DNA from 3 places in the Paraneptunicella aestuarii genome. Region 3 is predicted to be linked to each of the others. Evidence: predicted binding sites of a transcription regulator. Region 3 holds the regulator's gene; each other region holds the start of a gene.
What was found. The regulator sigma-54, encoded in region 3, starts transcription at its own class of promoters, with help from an activator protein. The targets are predictions, from matches to a motif close to GTTGGCACGNNNNTNGNNT.
Positions count from the first base shown of each region.

Region 1: the regulator sigma-54 is predicted to act here: its motif matches at 5,342-5,360, upstream of KIH87_RS12225 (FimV/HubP family polar landmark protein).
Region 2: the regulator sigma-54 is predicted to act here: its motif matches at 4,106-4,124, upstream of KIH87_RS04865 (DUF3192 domain-containing protein).

Region 1 covers NZ_CP074570.1:3,240,411-3,247,846, forward strand. Annotated here, with positions in the region: gene KIH87_RS12225 (FimV/HubP family polar landmark protein) at 257-5,236, opposite strand; gene KIH87_RS12230 (aspartate-semialdehyde dehydrogenase) at 5,722-6,738, opposite strand; gene KIH87_RS12235 (4-phosphoerythronate dehydrogenase) at 6,761-7,436, opposite strand, start outside.
Region 2 covers NZ_CP074570.1:1,160,968-1,168,403, forward strand. Annotated here, with positions in the region: gene KIH87_RS04840 (DUF3192 domain-containing protein) at 1-204, opposite strand, end outside; gene ppnN (nucleotide 5'-monophosphate nucleosidase PpnN) at 332-1,690, opposite strand; gene queF (NADPH-dependent 7-cyano-7-deazaguanine reductase QueF) at 2,126-2,983, opposite strand; gene syd (SecY-interacting protein) at 3,067-3,618, shown strand; gene KIH87_RS04860 (hypothetical protein) at 3,672-3,980, opposite strand; gene KIH87_RS04865 (DUF3192 domain-containing protein) at 4,180-4,548, shown strand; gene KIH87_RS04870 (GNAT family N-acetyltransferase) at 4,857-5,555, shown strand; gene KIH87_RS04875 (DUF3301 domain-containing protein) at 5,596-5,901, opposite strand; gene KIH87_RS04880 (YqcC family protein) at 6,098-6,433, shown strand; gene truC (tRNA pseudouridine(65) synthase TruC) at 6,457-7,203, shown strand; gene KIH87_RS04890 (flavodoxin domain-containing protein) at 7,207-7,436, shown strand, end outside.
Region 3 covers NZ_CP074570.1:4,495,168-4,502,603, reverse strand. Annotated here, with positions in the region: gene lptC (LPS export ABC transporter periplasmic protein LptC) at 1-378, shown strand, start outside; gene lptA (lipopolysaccharide transport periplasmic protein LptA) at 395-910, shown strand; gene lptB (LPS export ABC transporter ATP-binding protein) at 910-1,635, shown strand; gene KIH87_RS17525 (RNA polymerase factor sigma-54) at 1,702-3,186, shown strand; gene hpf (ribosome hibernation promoting factor) at 3,214-3,501, shown strand; gene ptsN (PTS IIA-like nitrogen regulatory protein PtsN) at 3,528-3,971, shown strand; gene rapZ (RNase adapter RapZ) at 3,968-4,813, shown strand; gene KIH87_RS17505 (HPr family phosphocarrier protein) at 4,851-5,123, shown strand; gene mgtE (magnesium transporter) at 5,334-6,692, shown strand; gene arcB (aerobic respiration two-component sensor histidine kinase ArcB) at 6,723-7,436, opposite strand, start outside.

The DNA of each region.
Region 1 (7,436 bases), 1.3 Mb from region 3:
CACCTTGTTGTGAACACATGTACCATCAAACTCGGAGCTTAGGTGGTATTTGAGGCGACTGCATCCCCCCCACACCACGCAGCAGTCGCCTCTCCCCATCGTATCTTTTAAGAATTCAATCCAACGCTCAGTTCTGGCTCAGTACACAAAGAAATAGATAAGAAGAAAATGATGGTTCGAAAAACAAAAATGACCGGTTAAAACCAGCCATTCAGTATTCGATATTTGTTTTTATGCGTTTAATAACGCTCAGTACCTATTGAGCTCTTTCAACCAATTCCAGTAGTTCTTTGGCTTCTTGTTGTTCTTCGGCTGTACCATTTTCCATTACTTCACTAATAAACTGTCGAGCTGATTCCATATCATTAATTTCCATATAGGCTCGCGCCAGATCCAGCTTGGCATCAACGCCACTATCTTTATCAACATCAATAATATCAGCGTCATCAGTAACGCCTGTAAACTCGCCAAGTTGAACATCCAGATTTAATTCCGGTTCTGGCATATTCTCGCTTTCAGCTTCCATACTTTCAGCCAATAAGGTTTCTACATCCTTAAACTCGCTAACCAGCTCTTCATCGGCTTGTGACGATTCAGGCTCAAGTGGGATATCTTCAACAGGTTCAACCGTCTCCTCACTCAACAAAGCATGCAAATCCAAATCTGGATTATCTGGCAAAATGAACCTTTCTGGTTGTTCCTGCTCTTTTTCCTGAACTGAAGGTGCAATACTTTCAGAAAACGACTCTTCATTTAACAGAGCTTCAATATCAATACCGCCCTGTTCGTCTTGCCCAAAATCAATATCAGGTTCGACGGAGGACTCATTTTCCTCATCCGGCCCATCAATGCTATTTAACAAGTCATCAAAAGAGGTATTTTCAAGCCGCTCTAATACTTCAACATCTTCATTGTCTGATTCTGAATCGACAAAATCGCCAATAGACTCAGGAGACTCTTCGGAATCAGTTAATGCATCAGCCAAATCCGCCATTTCAGAATCTTCGGTGAACTCCCCAAAATCAAAATCAGGTTCGCTGGCTTCATCTTTCGTAGTTTCTGGCAAAATATTATTTAGCGATGATTCTTCATCAGGTAATTCAACTGACTGACCAGCAACTGAGAATTGCAAATCATCCAGGGCTGGAAGATCGTCATCATCAAATGACTGCCCTCTAGCCTCAATATTACTCTCTTCGGTAACATTCGTTTCAATGACTTGTTCAAGGATGTTTTGAGCGTCCTGAGCAGGAGCAGACTCTTGAGCTTTAGCAACAACTTCATGCTCTTCACCCAACCAATCGCCAAGCCCAGGCATGTCAGCAAGTTCGTCTTGCAATTCTTTGTCTAATTCAGACAGACTTTCCTCTGTTCCTGAAACAGAATTATTAGGTTCCGGCTGGGATTCAGCCTCAAATTCATCAGCCGGTCTTTCCTCAGAAGTGCTAATCAGTTCGGCGTCATCGAAATCTTTTAACGCTTCTTCTAACTGATCGACTTCATTCATATCAATGATTGCGGACGTGTTTTCCTCATCAGACAATTGTTCTTGCAAACTTGCCAGATCGTCTTCTAATTCCTCATTCTCCGATAAAGAGGCATCGGAAGAAGGCTCTATTTCAGTAGCTTGAGCATCATCTTCATAATCCGCATCGAAATCATCGGCATCTGACAGCTGAGCTTTTAATGAAGCCAACTCAGCGTCAGCATAGTCATCAAGTTCTAATTCATTTTTGTCATCACTGGTATCATCAACGGCGTCTTCGATAGAGTCAGCGACTTCTAACTCCAACTCATCCCCATCAAGCACATCCCCATCAAGAGAATCTGTATCAGAAGCGTTTTCTGGTTCAAGCTCTGGCTCAATCTCTAGTTCCAGTTCTGACTCATCATCTTCCATCAGCAGTTCAACAGCCGCTTCTAACTCATCGCTCAATGTATCTTGAGTACCATGAGAATCTTGAGATGCGTCAACGGTCTGAGTTTCTTGCAAAAAGTCTTCATTTTCAGATTCGACAACTTGCAGTTCTTGTTCGACTGTAGATTCGGTATCCGCTGAGGGTTCGATATCAGCTAAAAGCTCTTCATCTTCCAAGAGCTCTTGCCCCGCTGAGGGCTCTTCATCATCTAAGAGCTCTTGCTCCGCTGAAGGCTCTTCATCATCTAAGAGCTCTTGCTCCGCAGAGGGCTCTTGCTCCGCAGAGGGCTCTTGTTCCGCTGAAGGCTCTTGCTCATTGGGTTCATCCAAAAATCCGGTATTGGATACCTCTACATCATCAAATGACATATCGGGTTCAATAAACTCTGCGCTTTCCTCAGCAGCCTCCTGCCCAGACTCTTGTTCAGACTCTTGTTCAGTTAGCCCGCTACCTTGAGGGGATGGTGGTGGAGTTTCAGGGTCGAAATCCAATTCATTCAACAAGTTTTGATAATCTTCCTCTGATAATGAATCGATTTCATAAACCCTTTCATCCTGAGTTTCTTCTGAATCAGCTAACGATGCATCAGGGTATTCCTGATCTTGAACGGCTGCCCCAGAAGGCATCGCTGAAGACTCATCATCCATGCCCAATTCAGCCAATAATTCATTAGCTAAGTCCTCTTCATCGAAAGATAAGGATTCCACTTCCTCATTATCGACTTGTGGCTCTTCAAGCGTATCAAAGTCGGCATCTGTTTCACTAGCGTCTGAGGGTTCTTCTGCAATACCAAACTCGGCAAGCAACTCATCTGCCAAATCGTCCTGTTCACTTTCAACTTTTTCAGGTTTTGACTCGGCTTCTGCTTCATCAGTTATCCCCATTTCAGCTAAAAGCTCATCCGCTAAATCATCTTGAGCATGGTCGACGTTATCGGCGTCGTTCATTTCGGGTTGAGCGTCAGACTCACTTTCCTCAATACCAAATTCAGCCAATAATTCATCGGCAAGGTCGTCTTGCGCATGGTCAATTTCATCTTCTACAGCTTCAGGCTGAGAGACTGATTCTTCCGTAGTACCATCAATGCCGAATTCGGCCAGCAATTCATCAGCAAGATCATCTTGTACATGCTCGGCTTCGGCTTCCTCTACTTGCGTTTGAGTTTCAGGTTCTTCCGAGGCTTCTTCCTCATTAATTCCAAACTCAGCAAGTAATTCATCTGCCAAATCATCCTGTCCGCTTTCAGCTTCATCAGATGTTGATTCTTCTTCATCTGTGATACCCATTTCAGCTAACAGTTCATCGGCCAAATCATTTTGAGCTAAGTCATCTTCGGTTTGAGTTTGTTGCTCTTCTTCACCTTGAATGCCAAATTCAGCAAGTAGATCATCAGCTAAATCATCTTGGACAGATCCCGTTTCAACTTTCGGTGCGGGTGCGGGTGTCGGTTCATCAGCCATACCCATTGCGGCAAGCATTTCATTGGTAAGTTCACCAGAGAACGCTTCTCCCTCAGAGGTTCCTTGTCCCGCTGAAGGCTCTTGCACATCACCAAAAACAGGTTCAGGAACATCAATAGCTATTTCAGGATCGCCGGGAGCTTTATTCGGAGCATCTTTAAGCTCTCTGGTTAGTTCTCGGGTGAGATCATTTAATTTACGATTCTGCTCACCTAATTTTTCACTGACTTTCTCAATGGCATCTTCAGATAAAATAGGTTCGTCACTGATACCCAGATCACTAACTGGATCAAAGACTTCAGGTTTAGCTGCCCGCTCACTACTTTTCTCAGCTTGAGCTTCTTGATTTTGTCCTGCACCGTCTAAAGCATCAGGTACTCCTAACTCAGCCAAATCTTCTTCAATAATTTCTTCGATAGCATCTGATTCAGGATTAATTTCTATTTCTGCGCCAGTATCAAATAAGTCTTCATCCAATCCCTCTATGACGCCATCTAATTCTTTATCCAAATCAGACACATCTTCAGATTCAGTAATTTCAATGCCATCATCTTGCAGATCGTCCAAATCCAATGCGCCAGCAAGTAAATCATCTTCGTCCAAGACATCATCCAAGGTGTCGCTGTCGAACATTTGGTCAAGGGCGTCATGTTTCTCCAGATCCTCAGGAACCAACATATCGTCGTCCAGATCACTGTATGAACCCAATTCATTTTCCAGTACATCATCCAGAGATTCGTCGAGCTCTTCCGCCAGCACATCATCAAGAAGGTCGTCATCACCAAAAAGATCGTCATTGCCTAACTCGTCGGCTTTTTCACCCTTTAGATCCTCAGAGAGTACATCAGAAATATCATCCAATTCCGCCACTTCTGCCGCAGATGTATCAACAAAGTTCATACTTTCAGAAACAGACTCTTTGTTTTGGCGTTTCAGCAACCAGAACGCTAAACCAGCTAATAAAGAAATCGAAAATAAAACCGTGACACCAATCAGAAAGGCTGGCTCTTTGACGAAATCAAACGTATTTCCTTTAGAGGACTGTTCCTGCGCTGACTTTCTGGCATTGGCGACCAACTCATTTTGAAGCGCCAGAATTTGATCCATTTGACGCTGCACTTCACCATCGTTTCCAATTCTTCCGCGCAGGTCTTCGATATCTTTGTTGACGGTATCTAAACGTTCATAAATCTTCTTGTTTTCATTCAATAACGTCTGAACGCTGTTAATAGAATCGGCAAATTGTTGCCGTATTGCTTCAAACTGCTTTTGCTGTTCAGCGTCGATTTGATTGAGTTTGCTTTCCAACTCATCTTTGGTTTGAGTTAAATCTGTTCGGCTAGCCAGTTTCTCTGGTGGCTTAAGGTTTTTCAGGCTGGATCCGGGAGCAACTTTGGATTCCCAGGCTTCATCGTCCTGGTCAGATTTCAGTTTTGCATCTTCGGGATTAATTCTTGCGATATAACGTTCAGATGGCAGCATCAAGGTAACGCCATCTTTCATATGATTCAGGTTATCACTGTAAAAAGCGTCAGGATTTAGCTCCTGAATGGCCACCATGACCTGATAAATGGAAAGATTCTTATTTTGACGATAGCGATCAGCAATACGCCATAAGGTGTCGTCAGCATCAATGGGGCCATAGGAAACGCCGGCATACTGCTCGGTCGCATTTTTCGGGCCTTTAATTGGAACCTGCTTAAACTCTGCAGCATTGAGACTGGAAAGACTGAAAATGCCTAACCCGACAAGCACTATAAAGGTTAGTGCCAGTTTAGTAACAGCTCCGTTTCCGAATACTAACGTTCGGATATTGGTTAAGCCTGTTTGCAAATTTCCGTAATAATTCTTAAGCACTTAATTGTTTGCCGTCATGGATTTTTATTTGTTATTTCAGCACTGGCATGGAGTTAGGCGCAATATTGCCCTAGTCTCAACCAATCTCTCTTATATACCAAGCGTAAGCAAGACACGTTCCAAAACTTACTATAAACCAGATAATCCCCTTAATCTATAAAGCGCCAAGTGAAAATCAAGCTTATTATCAGATGCTTACCAATCATGCCACGCTGCATACATTCAGGTGGTGATTCGTTACCTTTCCCAAATGGCATTCGTGGTTTTACATCGGCCTATATTCAAAATAGTTGAGGAATATCAGCTAGCTGAGTCAAGAAATTGACAAATATTCCTATTAAACTACTTTCCCGCTAATAACCGAAGAAAACAAAAAACAGTCTGGCCGAACCCCTACATTGAAGATTTGACTTCGACCAGACTATTGTCAGATATCCTTATCTGTCGCGCAAATAACTTATACAAGCCATCTGCAAACTATCTATTTACAGGTAATCGCGAACCAACACTTCTGCGATCTGAATACTGTTAGTTGCAGCACCCTTGCGCACATTGTCAGAAACGATCCACATGTTAACGCCATTAGGATGAGTAATGTCTTTGCGTAATCGGCCAACAAATACATCGTCTTTACCGCTGGCATTGCCCACCTGGGTTGGAAAATCTTCACGATCTTCAAGAAAAGTCACGCCCGGCGCATTTCTTAGCAAGTCTTTGATTTGCTCAATATCAACAGGCATACGTGTTTCCAAATGCACAGCTTCACCATGTCCGAAAAATACCGGTACACGCACCGCAGTGGCGTTCACCAAAATATCATCGTCACCCATGATTTTCTTGGTTTCCCAAGACATTTTCATTTCTTCCTTGGTGTAATCATTATCAAGGAAAACATCAATTTGAGGGATACAGTTAAATGCAATTTGACGTGAGAAAGCTTCAACATCTACGGGTCTACCATTTAACAGATCTGCCGTTTGCTTTGCCAATTCATCCATTGCACTCTTACCTGCACCGGAAACGGATTGATAAGTCGCCACGTTAATACGATCAATACCGAATACATCATGGATAGGTTTTAACGCTGCAACCATCTGGATGGTCGAGCAGTTAGGATTCGCGATGATATTACGATTTCGATAATCAGCTAGTGCCTGAGGATTCACTTCTGGAACCACCAAAGGAATATCGGGTTCGTAGCGATACTGAGAGGTATTATCGATAACAATACACCCGGCTTCAGCAGCGATAGGTGCATACTTGGCTGAAACACTTCCACCAGCCGAGAAAAAGCCAATGCTAACCTGTGTCCAGTCGAACTTATCAGCATCTTCTACAGTAATGTCGCGTCCCTTAAACGTAATTGTCCCGCCAGCAGAGCGAGAACTAGCGAGCGGAAAGAGGTTCTCAACAGGGAAATCTCTTTGCTCCAGAATTTCAATCATGTGTTGACCAACAAGGCCGGTTGCGCCTAATACGGCGACATTAAAGGCACGTGACATTTAGCCCATACTCCTGAGTTTGTTAACTACCAAATCCGAGGCCATAGATTGCCTGTGAATTACACAAATTTCCAGCATTAACTTTGAAGTATTGAAACTCTCTTCGAGCCCCGTACTGCTTGCGAAACAAGCGAAACTCATCAGCGTTTTTTACCCTTTTTCGAAAGTCCAAATTATCCTGGTAAATATCGTACACTTTACTAACTAATTCCAATGCATCTGGCACGGTAAATTCTGCTTCAAAATACGACAAATCCGCATTATCAATTGCTGGTAGAAATTCATCCAGAGTCAAGCTTGGCTCTATCCCAAACTGCTGGCATAGCGCCTGATACACCATTGACGTTCCTTTCGCCTTTCCTTCTATGGTATGCCCGGCGATATGAGCGGTTGCCAAATCGGTATAATCAACCAGCTCGAATAAAATATCCGGCTCATTTTCCCAAACATCTATGACCAGCCCAAATTCAGCACCTTGCCGCTTCACATCCAATAGCGCGTGATTATCAACCACTTCTCCCCGACAGGCATTGATAAAGCATTGCTTTTCACCAAGCTGAGCCAAACGGGCAGCATCAAACATGTGATAAGTAGGATGTTCTCCTTCTTTAACCAAAGGCACATGCAAGGTAATAAGATCGCACTTCATGATCTCATCGAAATTAACAAACTCGCGTTTATCGCCAGACGCTTGAAGT
Region 2 (7,436 bases), 1.6 Mb from region 3:
GCTGATATCGGGAGAACCCAGTAATTCAAGAATGGCGCTATGAGTAGCTCCTAATTTTAACGTGGCAATTTTCATGCTGTTATATTCTTCCCTGTCTTCCCATTTCATATTGTCAGGTTTATCTGGGAAATAGAGAATAACTAGTGCCGCAAAGGCCATGTATACGACAATTCCCAGAGAGACACGTTTAACGATTTTATTCATTTTTCCGTACAGTCGTTCGCTTAACTCTTTGGAATTGTAAAACAGTGCCGGAATAAATCTACGGTTTTAATCGTAAATTTTCCGGCATTGGGAGAAGGTTCAGGTCAATAAGGTTGAAACCTAAGGATTAAGAGCGAATTACCTCATAACACGGAATATATTCACTACCGGGTAATTTCATGCGTTTTTGGGCAACAAATGACTTCAATAGTGCGTCCATCATTTCCATGAGTTTAGGATCACCATTAATCTGGAATGGCCCATGTTCACGAATTTGAGCCAAACCTTCCGCTTTGACATTACCCGCAACAATACCCGAAAAGGCTCTGCGCAGAGCGGCAGCCAGCGACGCTTTGGGTTGATCAAAGCTCAGGTTCAGATTGCTCATATTTTCATGACTTGGGAAGAATGGCTTCTGGAACTCCTGTTCAATTTTTAATGACCAATTGAAATGGTAGGAATCGCCGGTTTCTTTACGATACTGTCTTACGTCAGCCTGACGTTGCTTTATCAAACGCGCGGCTTTTACAGGATCATCGACAACGATATCGTAAAGTTTTTGTGCTTCTTCACCTAATGTCGCACCAACGAAAGCATCAATGGAACGGAAGTATTCTTCACATTCTTTAGGGCCTGTGAGCACGATGGGTAATATTTGATCCTTGTTCTTTTCATGCAGCATGATGCCAAGCAAGTACAACAATTCTTCGGCTGTGCCCACACCACCCGGGAAAATGACAATGGCATGAGCGGTACGCACAAAGGCTTCCAAACGTTTCTCGATATCAGGCATGATAACCAGCTTGTCTACGATAGGGTTTGGTGGCTCCGCGGCAATAATACTTGGTTCAGTAATACCTAAATAACGGCCATGTTGATAGCGCTGCTTGGCATGACCAATGGTCGCCCCTTTCATTGGCCCTTTCATGGCGCCAGGCCCACAACCGGTACAAATATTCATTTCACGCAGGCCAAGTTGATAGCCTACTTTTTTGGTGTATTTGTATTCGATATCGTTAATGGAGTGTCCACCCCAGCAAACCACCATATTGGGGTCTTGCTCGGTGCGGATAACCTCTGCGTTACGCAACATATCAAACACTACGTGGGTGATATGTACAGCATCGGTTAAATCAAGTTCATGGGTTTCTAATTTGGCACTCATGTGCAATAGATCGCGCAAAACCGCAAACAAGTGTTCGTGTACACCTTGCATGATCTTGCCATCGACAAAAGAGATTTCCGGAGGATTGACCAACTCGATTTTTACGCCGCGTTCTCTGCGTATGAGGTTAACTTCAAAATCTTCATAAGGAGAGAACATTTCCTCGAAATCGTCTTTTTCGGCGCCACTGTTTAATACGGCCAAACAACAGTTTCGGAAGATTTGATACAGTTCCTTACTGGTTGATTGATCTAATCTGTCAACTTCAAGTTGTGACAGCTGACTCATAACGCCGAGAGCGTTTAGTTGTATTGTGCTCATCGTATAGAGGTTCCTCAGAGGTTGGCGATTTGACTACTGTTGCCAACGGTTAAAGGGAATATAAAGCGAAGTTCAGTTGAATAGACGGTGTTATTTGTATTCAAGGTCGATAAGACTGAGCAACGCTTACCTGCGAATTTATGATTAACTTCAACTCGGGATAAGACTCTGATTTCTGATGGCTATTTTGAGTGCTTCTTTGGTTTTGCTGACTAAAAATGGCTGATCAAAAATAAAATGAGTGATGCCTATTCCTCATAAATGCATCTTCTTATTCCGGGTTGAGGCTAATAACGTAAAATTCAGATCAATTAAGTCTGTCTTTAAGTTTGGTTTTAGTTGACCATTTGGTCAACTAAAAGTCAATTTAAAGAAATAGCTTCATTACCCGATATTTACGTTACTCTATTCTTGAGAGAAAAAAAACTACCAGTTTTACTGGCGTATTAAACGCAGGTTTTCATAAGGTGCTTCGAAATTACTGCGGAATGGGTTGATATCAAGTCCCCCCCTTCGCGTGTACCGGGCAAGTACGGTCAGTGATTCAGGCTCACATGTGTTCAATATATCGTTAAAAATCCGCTCAACACATTGTTCATGAAACTCATTGTGTTGTCTGAACCCTACAAGATATTTCAATAAGCCTTCACGTTGTATTTTCGGGCCTTTGTACTTGATCAATACGCTCGCCCAATCAGGTTGTCCTGTAATCAGGCAGTTTGATTTCAAAAGATGGCTGTGTAATGTCTCTGTGACTATTTCCGAATCTGTTTGTAATAGCTGACTGTCGGGCTGATAACTTGAAATTGTAACGTCCTGATCATCAATACACTCGCCAGGTAACTGTGCTATTTGTTGCTGTGAGCTTAAGCTTGCGACGGGAGCTATCTGAACATTCACGGTTTCCCCTGCACAACCAGACAAATCCTGTTTTAGTTTCTCAACAACCTCTTCAAGTGTGGCAAAACGGGTCTGGTTGAAGCTATTCAGATACATTTTGAATGATTTTGACTCAATCAGATTCGGCGATGTTACCGGAACCCGACACTCCAAAATGGCGACATTGGGCTTACCTTTTTCATTCAACCAGGAAAATTCATAGCCGTTCCACAAATCATCACCCGAAAACGGTAGTAATTTTTGCAAGCCGATAGCATTTCTTCCCAGCTCTCTAGACACCGCCTGTAATAGCTTTGGGTTGTAATTTTCCTCATAGGTGACTTCCTTACCCAGGGTTAGGTGAGCTAATTCACCTGACTGTTCTATTTGTGAGCGAGTAGAAGTCTGTGTCATGATAATTGCATCCTAAACAAAAACGTTTATGTTAACCTAAATCGAACTGATGGAGTTTATCAGAGACTTTAGTAGGATTTTATATGCTGTCGAGGACTAAAGCTGCATTATTGGGTTTTGTGGAAAAATACGTTGAAGTTTATCGCGATGCAGGCAAAGAACTGCGTGTTAACTTCGATTGTAGTTGGGAGTCGCCTTGTGTCACTGAGTGTGATTCAGAAGGCAGTTGTATATGGACTCCCACAGCTCAGAATATTGAGCTGAATTTCAATAAACTTGAAATGGGTATGGATATGCAGATACATCCTGATTATCAGGATTATTTCTGCTGTTTTTGGAGTGATCATCTAAACGCCAGAGCGGCACGAGGTGATTTGCAACTGTTAATGGTATGGAACCAGGATGATTTTGTTCGTTTACAAGAAAACCTGATTGCGCACTTATTGATGAAGCGTCGTCTGGGGCAACGTGACACCTTGTTTTTCGCTCAAACTGAAGACGAAAATTACATTTTGTCTGTGTTGAATGGAACGGGGGAGGTTGTGTTAGAGCCCGTTGGGCAAGAGCCCGGTGAAATATTGGCTTCTGATCTGGCAGAGTTTATCTCTGAATTGAAACCTGTCGTGGTTGATTAGATTTTCTGACAAAATCTTCTGGTTAAATCTTCAGGGCGATTGCATACCAAGCACTATTTAAGCTTGGTATGCAGTACATTCACCAAAGCTTCCAGCCTTTGCAGTTTATCTTCTAATTGCTGTACTTTCTCAATGAGCTCTGCCTTACTCATTTCTGAGTGAGACTTGTTACTACTCTTCGATTCGTTATCTTCTTGCGATTCGGTTAATTCCATATCCGGATTAGCTTTCCAATATTGCACCGCGGCAACCAGATCCGATAAATGATATTGCTTTGGCGCTTTTGCTTTCAATAAGCCGACACTTGGACGTTTTCCTTGCTGAGCAAGTTGTTGGCAAATTTTTATCAGGGTTTGATCCACTGCTGATTCCTGCTACTTCTGTTTAAGGGTGTGAATTTAACTACATAATAGTGAAATTGCTCAATAGATGAGGATGCTAATTAAAGTGGTTTTTTATTAAATTCAATTAAAACAATATGTTATGTTTTGGCATTGATATTGATTAGTCGATACGGAATAACTAACCAAATACACACAGTCATAATAATAGGACAATACAATGCAATTAAGAAAAATAGCCATGATGGCAATGATCCCGTTAGCGTTAACTTTGAGCGGATGTGTTATTAGTGTGGGAGGCGATGATGGATATGGCTCTCATGGCGATTGGGAAAATCGCGAACATCAGAATCGTGATAGTATTTCCAAGCTGCAACTGGATCTTAATCACTCTCAAGTGACCTCAATTCTGGGTGTTCCTGATTTTACCGAATTTCATAAAGCCGATGACAGCAGTTACATGGTGCTGTTTTATCGTACTCACCGTCGTAAAGGTGATGGCATAACCACTAAAGATGAATGTACTCCATTAGTATTTAAAGACGACAAGCTAATCGGCTGGGGCGAAGCGTCTTACAACAAGCTTTAATTCTTCGTTCAGGTTGTTTTCCCAACCTTCTTTTTCTGTCGGGGTATTCCCCGGCAGCTTTTTATTTCCGGCTTTATTTTCTAATTCGTCCATTTAACTGCTTCATTGATCCAGAACACTTCTATACTTAATACGAGTTCTATACTCACAACAAGGCGTTCAGTCATCAAGATTTGAGGTCAAGCAAGAAATTAATTGACCTGTAGGCTTATTTTTGTGACATTTTTATATAAAATTATTAACTCCTTGTTAACAAGTTCGTGTTCCTGGGGTAAGTTTGCAATTAAATTTGTGCAATAAGGATCGCTATGACTAGCTGTGAAGCCATCGAGCAAAACCAAAATGTAAGAGCTGTATACCTTACTGCGGAAGATTTGAAGATAGCCTGCTCCCTTCTGTTTCAGGCATATCGGGATGATCCCGTCTTTTGCGATATTTTTCAGGTTAACCTGGAAGGTTACGAAACCCGTTTACGTTCTGCGATTCGTGAAGAGTTGAATGCGTTCTGGGCTGCCAAGCAACCTATGATTGGTTTGTTTGATGATGAACGCATGGTTGCAGTTGCCTGTTTGAACAGTTCTGAGGCTGCATTTGGCGCTGGTCGTTTTTGGCATTGGCGTTTGAAAATGCTGTTAACCGCGGGCTATTTCTGCACTATGCAAATGCTGGAAAAAGAGCAAAAAGTTCGAGAAAACGTGCCTGCCGAGCATTTTCATATGTTGTCTTTTATTGGCGTGCATCCTGATGCTCAGCATCACGGATTGGGTCATATATTGATGTCTGCGGTTGAGGGCGTCATGCTGGAAGATGACAATAGCTCTGGTATTGCAGTGTATGCGACCCTAGATAAGTACAGACACTTCTTTGAAAATGGCGGATATCGTTTGATCAAAGAGTTGGAAGTAGGAAATATCAAAGGTCATTTGATGTTTCGTGATAGAACCAATTCGGTTGCTAATCCTTCAAATTCATCTGGCTCAAGTTCGCCTGATAGTGCAGCCGCTTGAGTCTTGAACAGTTTGCTTCTTAAAATAAGTGTGAAGTAACTTAACTCACCCGATAAGCAGGTAAATCGGTATTGATAACCTGCTTACCTTTCATTTCCAATGTCCCCGAATAGCTGTCAGTTCCATTTCCTGAAAATTCAAATATAAAAAAGGTATGCCAATCAGGTTTGCCCCTGTGTATGCCTATTCGTGTTTTGAATCTAGCCACTGCGAGCAATTGCAGGTTTCTTTCCTGACAGAAATGGAACAGATGTCGATTTGCCCTTTCCGTGATACCACGGATATGCCAAAACTGGATAGCAATAACGCTGCCTATCATTATGTAGATGATATCCATTAAGGTCATATTCTAACGAGCTCCGAGAGTATGCTTTGTTGCACTGTTTCTAATCAGGAATACCCATGGTAGGGGCAAATTTCATTTTTACAACCAACGAAGTGTTCTAAAGATGAATAAATGGATCTTGTAATTTGATCGATAAACCTTATATACAGCGGTTGTAATAGAAACTGGTCGACAATGTACAATTGAGAGTGTGCCATTGAGCGAGAAAATAATCAGTCACCAACAAGTTGATACGTTGTTGCAGGAATTGGAGTGGGTGCTTAAGTCTGTTTCACTCTGGAGTGAGCAGCCACCAGCTGAACAAGCCTTTGAAAGTAATTTACCTTTTTGCTGTGATACTATGTACTTTCAGGAGTGGTTGCAGTATGTTTTTCTACCCAGAATGAGAGGGATTATTGTCAAGCAATTACCCCTGCCTTCGAAAATGGCATTGTTGCCTATGGCTGAAGAGGCATTCATTAAACATGCTGGTATTGCTCCCTTGTTGGAAGTGATACGACGTATTGATACTTTCTTTAGTGAAAGCGAGTAGTGTTTGATGAAAGTGAGTAGTGCGTGTCTCTAAATATTCTCTATCAGGATGAACATATCGTTGCGGTTGATAAACCCGCAGGATTATTAGTACATCGGAGCATGATTGATCGGAGTGAAACCCGTTTTGCCATGCAGATGGTACGAGATCAAATCGGGCAGCATGTTTATACGGTTCATCGTTTGGATAAACCGACATCCGGTGTGTTGTTGTTTGCATTATCTTCTGATATTGCCAGAGTGCTTGGTGAGCAGTTTGCGAGTAATCAGGTACATAAAGGGTATACCGCAATTGTGAGGGGTTATATCCACGAGCAAGGTGTTATTGACTACCCATTAAAAGAAGAGTTGGACAAAATCGCAGACAAAATGGCGGACCAGGATAAAGAGGCGCAATCGGCTATTAGCCATTATGAGCCTGTTGCTACTTTTGAGCTGCCTTATCCGGTTGGGCGTTATCAAACAGCGCGTTATTCGCTGCTTAAGTTGTACCCTCAAACGGGAAGAAAGCATCAACTTCGTCGTCATATGGCTCATATTCGGCACCCCATTTTGGGTGACACCACGCATGGCGACGGTAAGCACAACGTTTTTGTGCGTGAACAATTTGGTTTTTATGGACTGGCGTTGAATGCGAATAGAATGTCCTTGAGGCATCCGGTCACCAATCAGTTATTGGAGATTGAAACATCTATTGATGATCGCATCTTAACGTTGCTATCCCAGTGGGATTATCCCAAGCAAGAAATTCGAAAAATTTGGAGCAAGTAATTCATGTCTGAAGTTAGTATTTTTGTAGGTACTGTATACGGCAATTCTCAAAGCGTCGCGGAAAGCGTGCAGCAAAAACTCTCGTCATTGGGATATAGCGCAGAAATTTACGATGATCCTAGTGTGGATGATTTCAAAAAAGCGGAAAGTGTTCTGATTATCACTTCTACTACTGGTCAAGGTGAGTATCCGCCCAACGTAGAATTCTTCTTTGCCGATATTAAAGAGCAGAT
Region 3 (7,436 bases):
GCGACCAAAATGGAACATTTTGAAGAGCTTGGGTTCACAGTGTTTGAGCGTCCTCGATACACTATTTTTACTGAGCGAACAGAGTCGCCTTGGCAGGTGAATGCTCTGGAAGGTACTTTATACGAAGATAATCGTATTCAGCTGGAAAACAATGTACTGATTAAAACCTTGAATGACGAAGGTTTTGTGCAGCAGATTGAAACCAGTTTTATAGAAATAAATTTAACTGACAAGACCATGACATCCAATGAACCAGTGATCATTACCGGTCAGGATTATGTTATTCATAGCAATGGATTTGTCGCTAACTTATTAACCAGAAAGTTTGAGTTAATTGATCATGTTCAAACCGTATTTAACCCTAAAGCGGTTAACTAATATGTCATGTAAGCGAATGGCTAAAATGGCATTGGTATGTGCCGTAGCGGTCGGTTGCATTAGTTTGGTGCAAGCCGACAGTCAGGATTTTAAACTGCCGATTACGGTTGATTCAAAATCCCAGTTTGTCGATGGTAAAAGCAAGACATCTATCTTTAAAGAAGACGTTCATATCTCTCAGGGCTCATTGAAAATTGACGCTGAGGAAGTGGAAGTGAATGCTTCTCAAGGTGAAGGCAAAGAAGTTTTTATTGCTCGTGGTAATCCTGCTATTTACAGCCAAACCATGGACGATGGTTCTGACATTCGCGCCGTTGCCAATGAGATCCGATATCAAGTATCAAACCGCACGTTAACCTTAACAGGCGATGCAGAGCTACATCAAAACAGCAGCATGGTAAAAGGTAACTCCATCACTTTTAATCTCGATAAGCAGCAGCTATCAGCCGAAGGCCAAAACGGTGAAGAAGGTCGAGTTGTTACGGTTTTCCGTCCAGAAGCCGCGAAGAAAAAGGGAGAAGACAAAAAATAATGTCTACCTTATGCGCCACGCATCTCGCCAAGTCATATAAATCCAGACAAGTTGTTCGGGACGTTTCTATTGAAGTCAGTGCTGGGCAGATCGTTGGCTTACTGGGTCCTAACGGGGCGGGTAAAACGACCACTTTTTACATGATTGTAGGCTTGGTTCCATTAGACCAAGGGCAGATATTCATTGATCAGCAAGACCTGACACTACAACCTATGCATATTCGTGCGCGCCATGGTATTGGTTATTTGCCGCAAGAAGCCTCGATTTTTCGAAAATTGACCGTATATCAGAATTTAATGGCGATATTGCAAACGCGCAAAGAATTGAGTGATGAGCAACGTGAACAAGAAGCCGATGACTTGTTGGATGAGTTCAATATTGGACACATTCGTAACAATTTAGGTATGAGTCTGTCGGGCGGCGAGCGTCGTCGGGTTGAAATTGCCCGAGCTCTGGCTGCGAATCCTCGATTTATATTATTGGATGAGCCTTTCGCTGGAGTTGACCCGATTTCGGTAAATGATATAAAGAAGATTATTCAACATTTAAAAGAGCGTGGCATTGGTGTTTTAATCACCGACCACAATGTAAGAGAAACGCTGGATGTTTGTGAACATGCTTACATTGTGAGCCATGGTCAAGTTATCGCCGAAGGAAACGCAGAATTGATTTTAAACAATCAACAGGTCAGAGATGTATACCTGGGCGAACAATTCACGTTATAGTTAAACAATTGGAAGAAGCGGATAACAAAGCCTCGCAACGACCGAAAATATAAGCACCCAATATAGATGAAACCATCATTACAGCTTAAGTTCAGTCAACAATTAACGATGACGCCACAATTGCAGCAGGCAATTCGATTGCTGCAATTGTCTACGCTTGATTTACGTCAGGAGATACAGGAAGCGTTAGATGCTAATCCTTTGTTGGAAATTGAAGAGCATGACCACAATAGCTCTGACAACGAAAATGATTTCGACAGCCAGTTAGAAAAATTAAATGGTGATGATTATCCTGATACATCATCAGATTCAATGGATACCTCTGATGTACTGGAAAGTGCATCAATGCCTGACGAGTTGCCAGTAGACAGCACTTGGGACGAATATTACAGTGCGTCTTCAGCTCCCGCACCTTCTCCTATTTCCAGCGGCAGTGACGATGATTATGTCTATCAGGGAGAAACGGTCGATTCCATTCAGGATCATCTGCTGTGGCAAATGCGCTTAACCCCTTTCTCTGAAACTGACGAAGCTATTGCCATTGCTATTATTGATGCGGTTGATGATTCCGGATATTTAAAGATTTCCAGCGAAGAAATACTTCAGGGTTTAGACTTGGAAGATGTAGAGCTGGAAGAAGTGGAATGTGTTCGTAAACGTATTCAATGGTTCGATCCTGTTGGATGTGCGTCTCATACACCACAAGAATGCTTATTGGTTCAGCTATCACAATTTAAAGATGACACGCCTTGGCTGAAAGAAGCGCGTGACATTCTGAAAAATTTTTCAGACCTGTTAATGAGCAAAGACTTCCGCACATTAATGCGTAAGGCTAAGCTGAAAGAAGAGCAACTTCGTGAAGTGCTGCGGTTATTACAGACGTTAAATCCGCATCCCGGCAGTGAAATTAATCCCCAACAGCCGGATTACATTATTCCTGATGTATCGGTAAGTAAGAAAAACGGACGTTGGATGGTAGAATTAAACCCTGATAGCGTGCCAAAGCTGAATATTAATCAGCAATATGCTGCGATGAGTAAAAGTGCCAAAAGCAGCAATGATAGCCAGTTTATTCGCAATCATGTGCAAGAAGCGCGCTGGTTTATCAAAAGTATTGAAAGTCGCAATGAAACCTTGTTGAAAGTAGCCAATTGTATCGTTCAACAGCAACAAGGATTTTTTGAACATGGGCCTGAAATGATGAAGCCTATGGTGTTAAATGATGTGGCTGAAATGGTAGATATGCATGAGTCAACAATTTCCCGGGTTACGACCCAGAAATATATGCATACTCCCAGAGGTATCTTTGAGTTGAAGTATTTTTTTAGTAGCCATGTTGCTACTGAGAATGGCGGAGAATGCTCTTCAACCGCTATTCGTGCATTGATTAAAAAGCTGGTGGCTGCCGAGAATCAGGCTAAACCACTCAGCGATAGCAAGATTGCCGAATTGTTGGCCGACCAAGGTATTATGGTGGCTCGGCGAACAATCGCAAAATACCGGGAATCGCTCTCGATCCCTCCGTCTAACCAACGTAAGAGCTTGTTATAGGCTCGTTCCCAAAAAAGGAAGACGATCATGCAAATTAATCTAACTGGTCATCACGTAGAAATTACCGACGCATTACGCGACTATGTTGATAATAAATTTACTAAATTGGAGCGTCACTTCGATCATATTAATAATGTTCACGTGATCCTGAATGTAGAGAAGCTAAGTCAGAAAGCAGAAGCTAAACTACATATTGATGGCGGTGAAATCTTCGCGGCATCTGAACATGAAGATATGTATGCTGCTATTGATTCTTTGATTGATAAACTGGATCGCCAGGTTATTAAATACAAAGAGAAACTTAAAAAGCACTAATTAGAGCTTAAAGCAGTACCAGAAAAATGGATATTAAAGACATCCTTGCACCCAACGGCATTAAACGTGCCATTGGGTGCTCAAGTAAAAAGCGAATCCTTGAACTTTTGAGTCTGTTAGCCGCAGATGTGTCTGATGAAATAGACTCAGAGGAAGTTCTCACCAGTTTATTGAGTAGAGAACGCATGGGAAGTACGGGCATTGGGCATGGCATTGCACTTCCTCATGGACGTTTGCCCGGTTTGCTAAAACCTATCGCTTTAATTATTACCTGTCAGGATGGAATAGAGTTTGACGCTATCGACAATCAACCTGTTGATATTTTCTTTGCGATTCTGGTTCCAGAAAACGATACCACCGACCATCTCAAAATCCTCTCAGCGATTGCCAATAAACTCAACGATCGAGACATTGTTCGTAAGTTACGTAAAGCTGAGTCAGAACAAGCTTTGTATGAGGCTTTGGTATGAAACTGATTATCATCAGTGGTCACTCAGGTTCAGGAAAGACCATCGTGCTCAGAGCGTTGGAAGATCTGGGCTACTACTGTGTCGATAATATTCCGGTAAACTTGCTGCCAACCCTCACCCATACGGTTGAAAATGAGTATGAAGAAGTGGCGGTGAGCATTGATGTTAGAAACATTCCCAAAGATCCTGACGAACTGAACGAAATTCTTGATTACTTACCCACTAATTGGGAAGTGACCGTTGTCTTCCTTGATTCCAGTGACGATGTGCTATTGAAGCGCTTTAGTGAAACTCGTCGTCTGCATCCGCTTTCGAAACAAAAAATGTCTCTTACTGAGGCGATAAAAGCTGAGCGTAGAGTGCTTGCTCCAATCGCTGAGCGTGCTGATTTGTATATTGATACCGACAAGCTATCGGTTCATCAATTGGCAGAATTAGTGCGAGAGCGCATTTTGGGCAAGAAAAGCTCAAGATTAGTGTTGGTATTTGAATCTTTTGGCTTCAAGCACGGTATTCCTAAAGATGCCGATTATGTGTTTGATGCCCGTTTTTTACCCAACCCTCATTGGGAACCTGAACTTAAGCCATTAACCGGCCTTGACTCACCTGTTCAGGTGTTTCTTGGTTCTCAACCAATCGTTGCCAAATTTGTCTGGCAAATCCAAAGTTTAATTGCGACCTGGTTACCGCATTTGGAACGCAATAATCGCAGCTATGTTACTGTCGCCGTTGGTTGCACTGGTGGTCAACACCGTTCGGTATATGTCGTCGAAATGTTAGCTAATGTATTTAAAGCCTCTCATCCAGATGTACAAGTGAGACACCGCGAATTAAGCAGTTAATGCCAATCTACCCTGTAAGATTGAAGTGAGTGAGTGTATGAGACTGGAAAAGAATCTTGTTATTGTAAATAAACTGGGCTTACATGCTCGCGCTGCAACGCAGCTTGTTAAAGTCGCCCAACAGTTTAAAGCTGAAATCACCCTGATACAGGGAGACAAAACTGCTTCTGCCGCCAGTGTTTTGGGCCTGATGATGCTGGAAAGCTATCAGGGTAAAGAAGTGACGGTCGTGTCGGAAGGTGAAGATGCTGAAATGGCTTTAGCTGCGATTGAAGAGCTCATTACGGCAAAATTCAACGAAGAAGAATAACACCCGTACCTTTCTTGCTACACTTGTTATAGACTATACGGCTATAAGAGCAGGTTAAGCAGACCTAACCAACAAACGAATTAGTCAGATAAAACAAAACGTTGGCGAAGTCATACTATCGTCATCTGAATAATAATAATGAATTCATTACTCAGGTTTCTCATATCGGTTTTATCACATAATTAAACCTGAACTTCCACAAGGGATGACATGGCAGAAGCACTCGAAAGACAACATGTTGCCGAACAGCTAGAGTCGATTAATCAGGCTCTTGGCAGTGGTATGTATGTTCATGTCCGTAAGATGCTTCAACATATGGCTCCTGCTGATGTTGCCCTGCTTCTGGAAGCCTCCCCAATTAAAAGCCGTGCGGTGCTATGGCAACTCCTCGATCCTGATTTTCACGGTGACGTATTAGAAGAACTTTCGGAAGATGTACGTAACGGCATCATCCGAACCATGGTTCCAGATAAGCTGGCCGAAGCGCTGGAAGACATGGATACCGATGACCTTGCAGAACTGCTGAATGGTCTACCCGATAAGGTGGTGCAAGATGTTTTGCGCCGCATGGATACCCAGGATCGTGTTCGCGCTGAGCAAGCCCTCTCTTATGGTGAAGGAACTGCTGGCTTCATCATGAACACCGACACCATTACGCTGCGTCCGGAAGTCACAATCGACGTTATTTTACGTTATTTGCGGTTGAAGCGTGAAATTCCGGAAGGCACAGATACTCTCTATGTGACTAACCGTCATGACAAGTTGATTGGCACAATCTCTTTGCCGCGCTTATTGACCAGTGCTCCAGACAGCACGGTTGATGAAGTGATGGACGAAGAGCCACTGACCATTCCTGTAGATATGGTTGAAGGCGAGATTGCCAAACTGTTTGAACGCCACAACTGGATATCGGCACCGGTTGTGAATGAATCTGGCATTCTGGTCGGGCGTATTACCATTGACGACGTGGTTGATATCATCCGTGAAGACGCGGAGCACTCCATGATGAGTATGGCGGGTTTGGATGACGAGGAAGATACCTTCGCTCCCGTGGTTAAAAGTACCAAACGCCGTTCAGTATGGCTGGGGGTTAACCTTATTACTGCGATTATGGCCGCCGCTGTTAGCAACATGTTTGAAGAGATTTTGAGCCAACTGGCAGTGCTGGCGATTCTCAACACCATTGTGCCCAGTATGGGCGGTGTTGCCGGAAACCAGACCTTAACTCTGGTTATCCGTGGTATGGCCTTGGGGCATGTAGGCTCGGCTAACTCTCGCTGGTTGGTTGGAAAAGAACTGGCTATCGGATTATTGAATGGCTTGATGTGGGCCTTGTTAATTGCCTCGGTTGTTGCCATTTGGAAGCAAGATCTAACCTTGGGGATTATTATCGCTTTCGCTATGTTGATTAATATGGTGGTCGCTGGCTTGGCGGGTGCTGTGTTGCCATTGGCGATGAAGAAAGTGAATATCGACCCGGCATTGGCCGGTAGTGTGATTTTAACGACAGTAACGGATATTGTTGGAATCTTCGCCTTCCTTGGCACTGCGACAATCTTTCTTGTCTAATCCTTCTAAGCCTAAGCTTCGAGTTAATTCTTAGTTTTCCTGCTCTTGTTCCTGTAACCAGGATTCCAGAATCTGCATATCATGTTCGTAAGCCTGTTCCAGCTCTTCGACCCAGTCATGAACATTTTGCCACCAGGCCGGGTGGTCTCCTTGCTGGATTTGGTTCGCCACTTTCTGCACGCCAGTCAACCCAACTGAGCTTGCTGCTCCTTTGATTTTGTGGGCATGAGAACAGACTTCATCTTTCTCTTCGGCACTCAAACTCAGCTTCAGCATTTCCACATAGCCCGGCATACTCTGTTTGAATACATTTAAGCTGTTGATGACCATATCAATGCCAATGGTCTCTACCAGGGTATTCAATAATTCCATATCCAGAACCGCGCCTAACTTGTTCTCAATAGGCTGTGCTACTGGCTCTTGCTCGATGGCTGGTGGCTCGTGATCGGCAAATAACTGGTTGAATACCTGAATAACTCGGCTCTTCTTGATGGGTTTGGCGATAACGTCATCCATACCGTTATCCAGATATTCCTGGCGTGTTTTAATGACATTCGCGGTCAGGGCAACAATATGTGTACCACTGACCAGGTCTTCTTCATGGAACTTGCTGGCTACTTCAAAGCCGTTCATATCGGGTAGCTGAATATCCAGCAGGATCAAGTCGTACTGATTGGCTCTGGCTTTCTCCAACGCTTCCGCGCCGTCCATTGCCACATCAACATGTTGCCCCAGTTTTTCCAG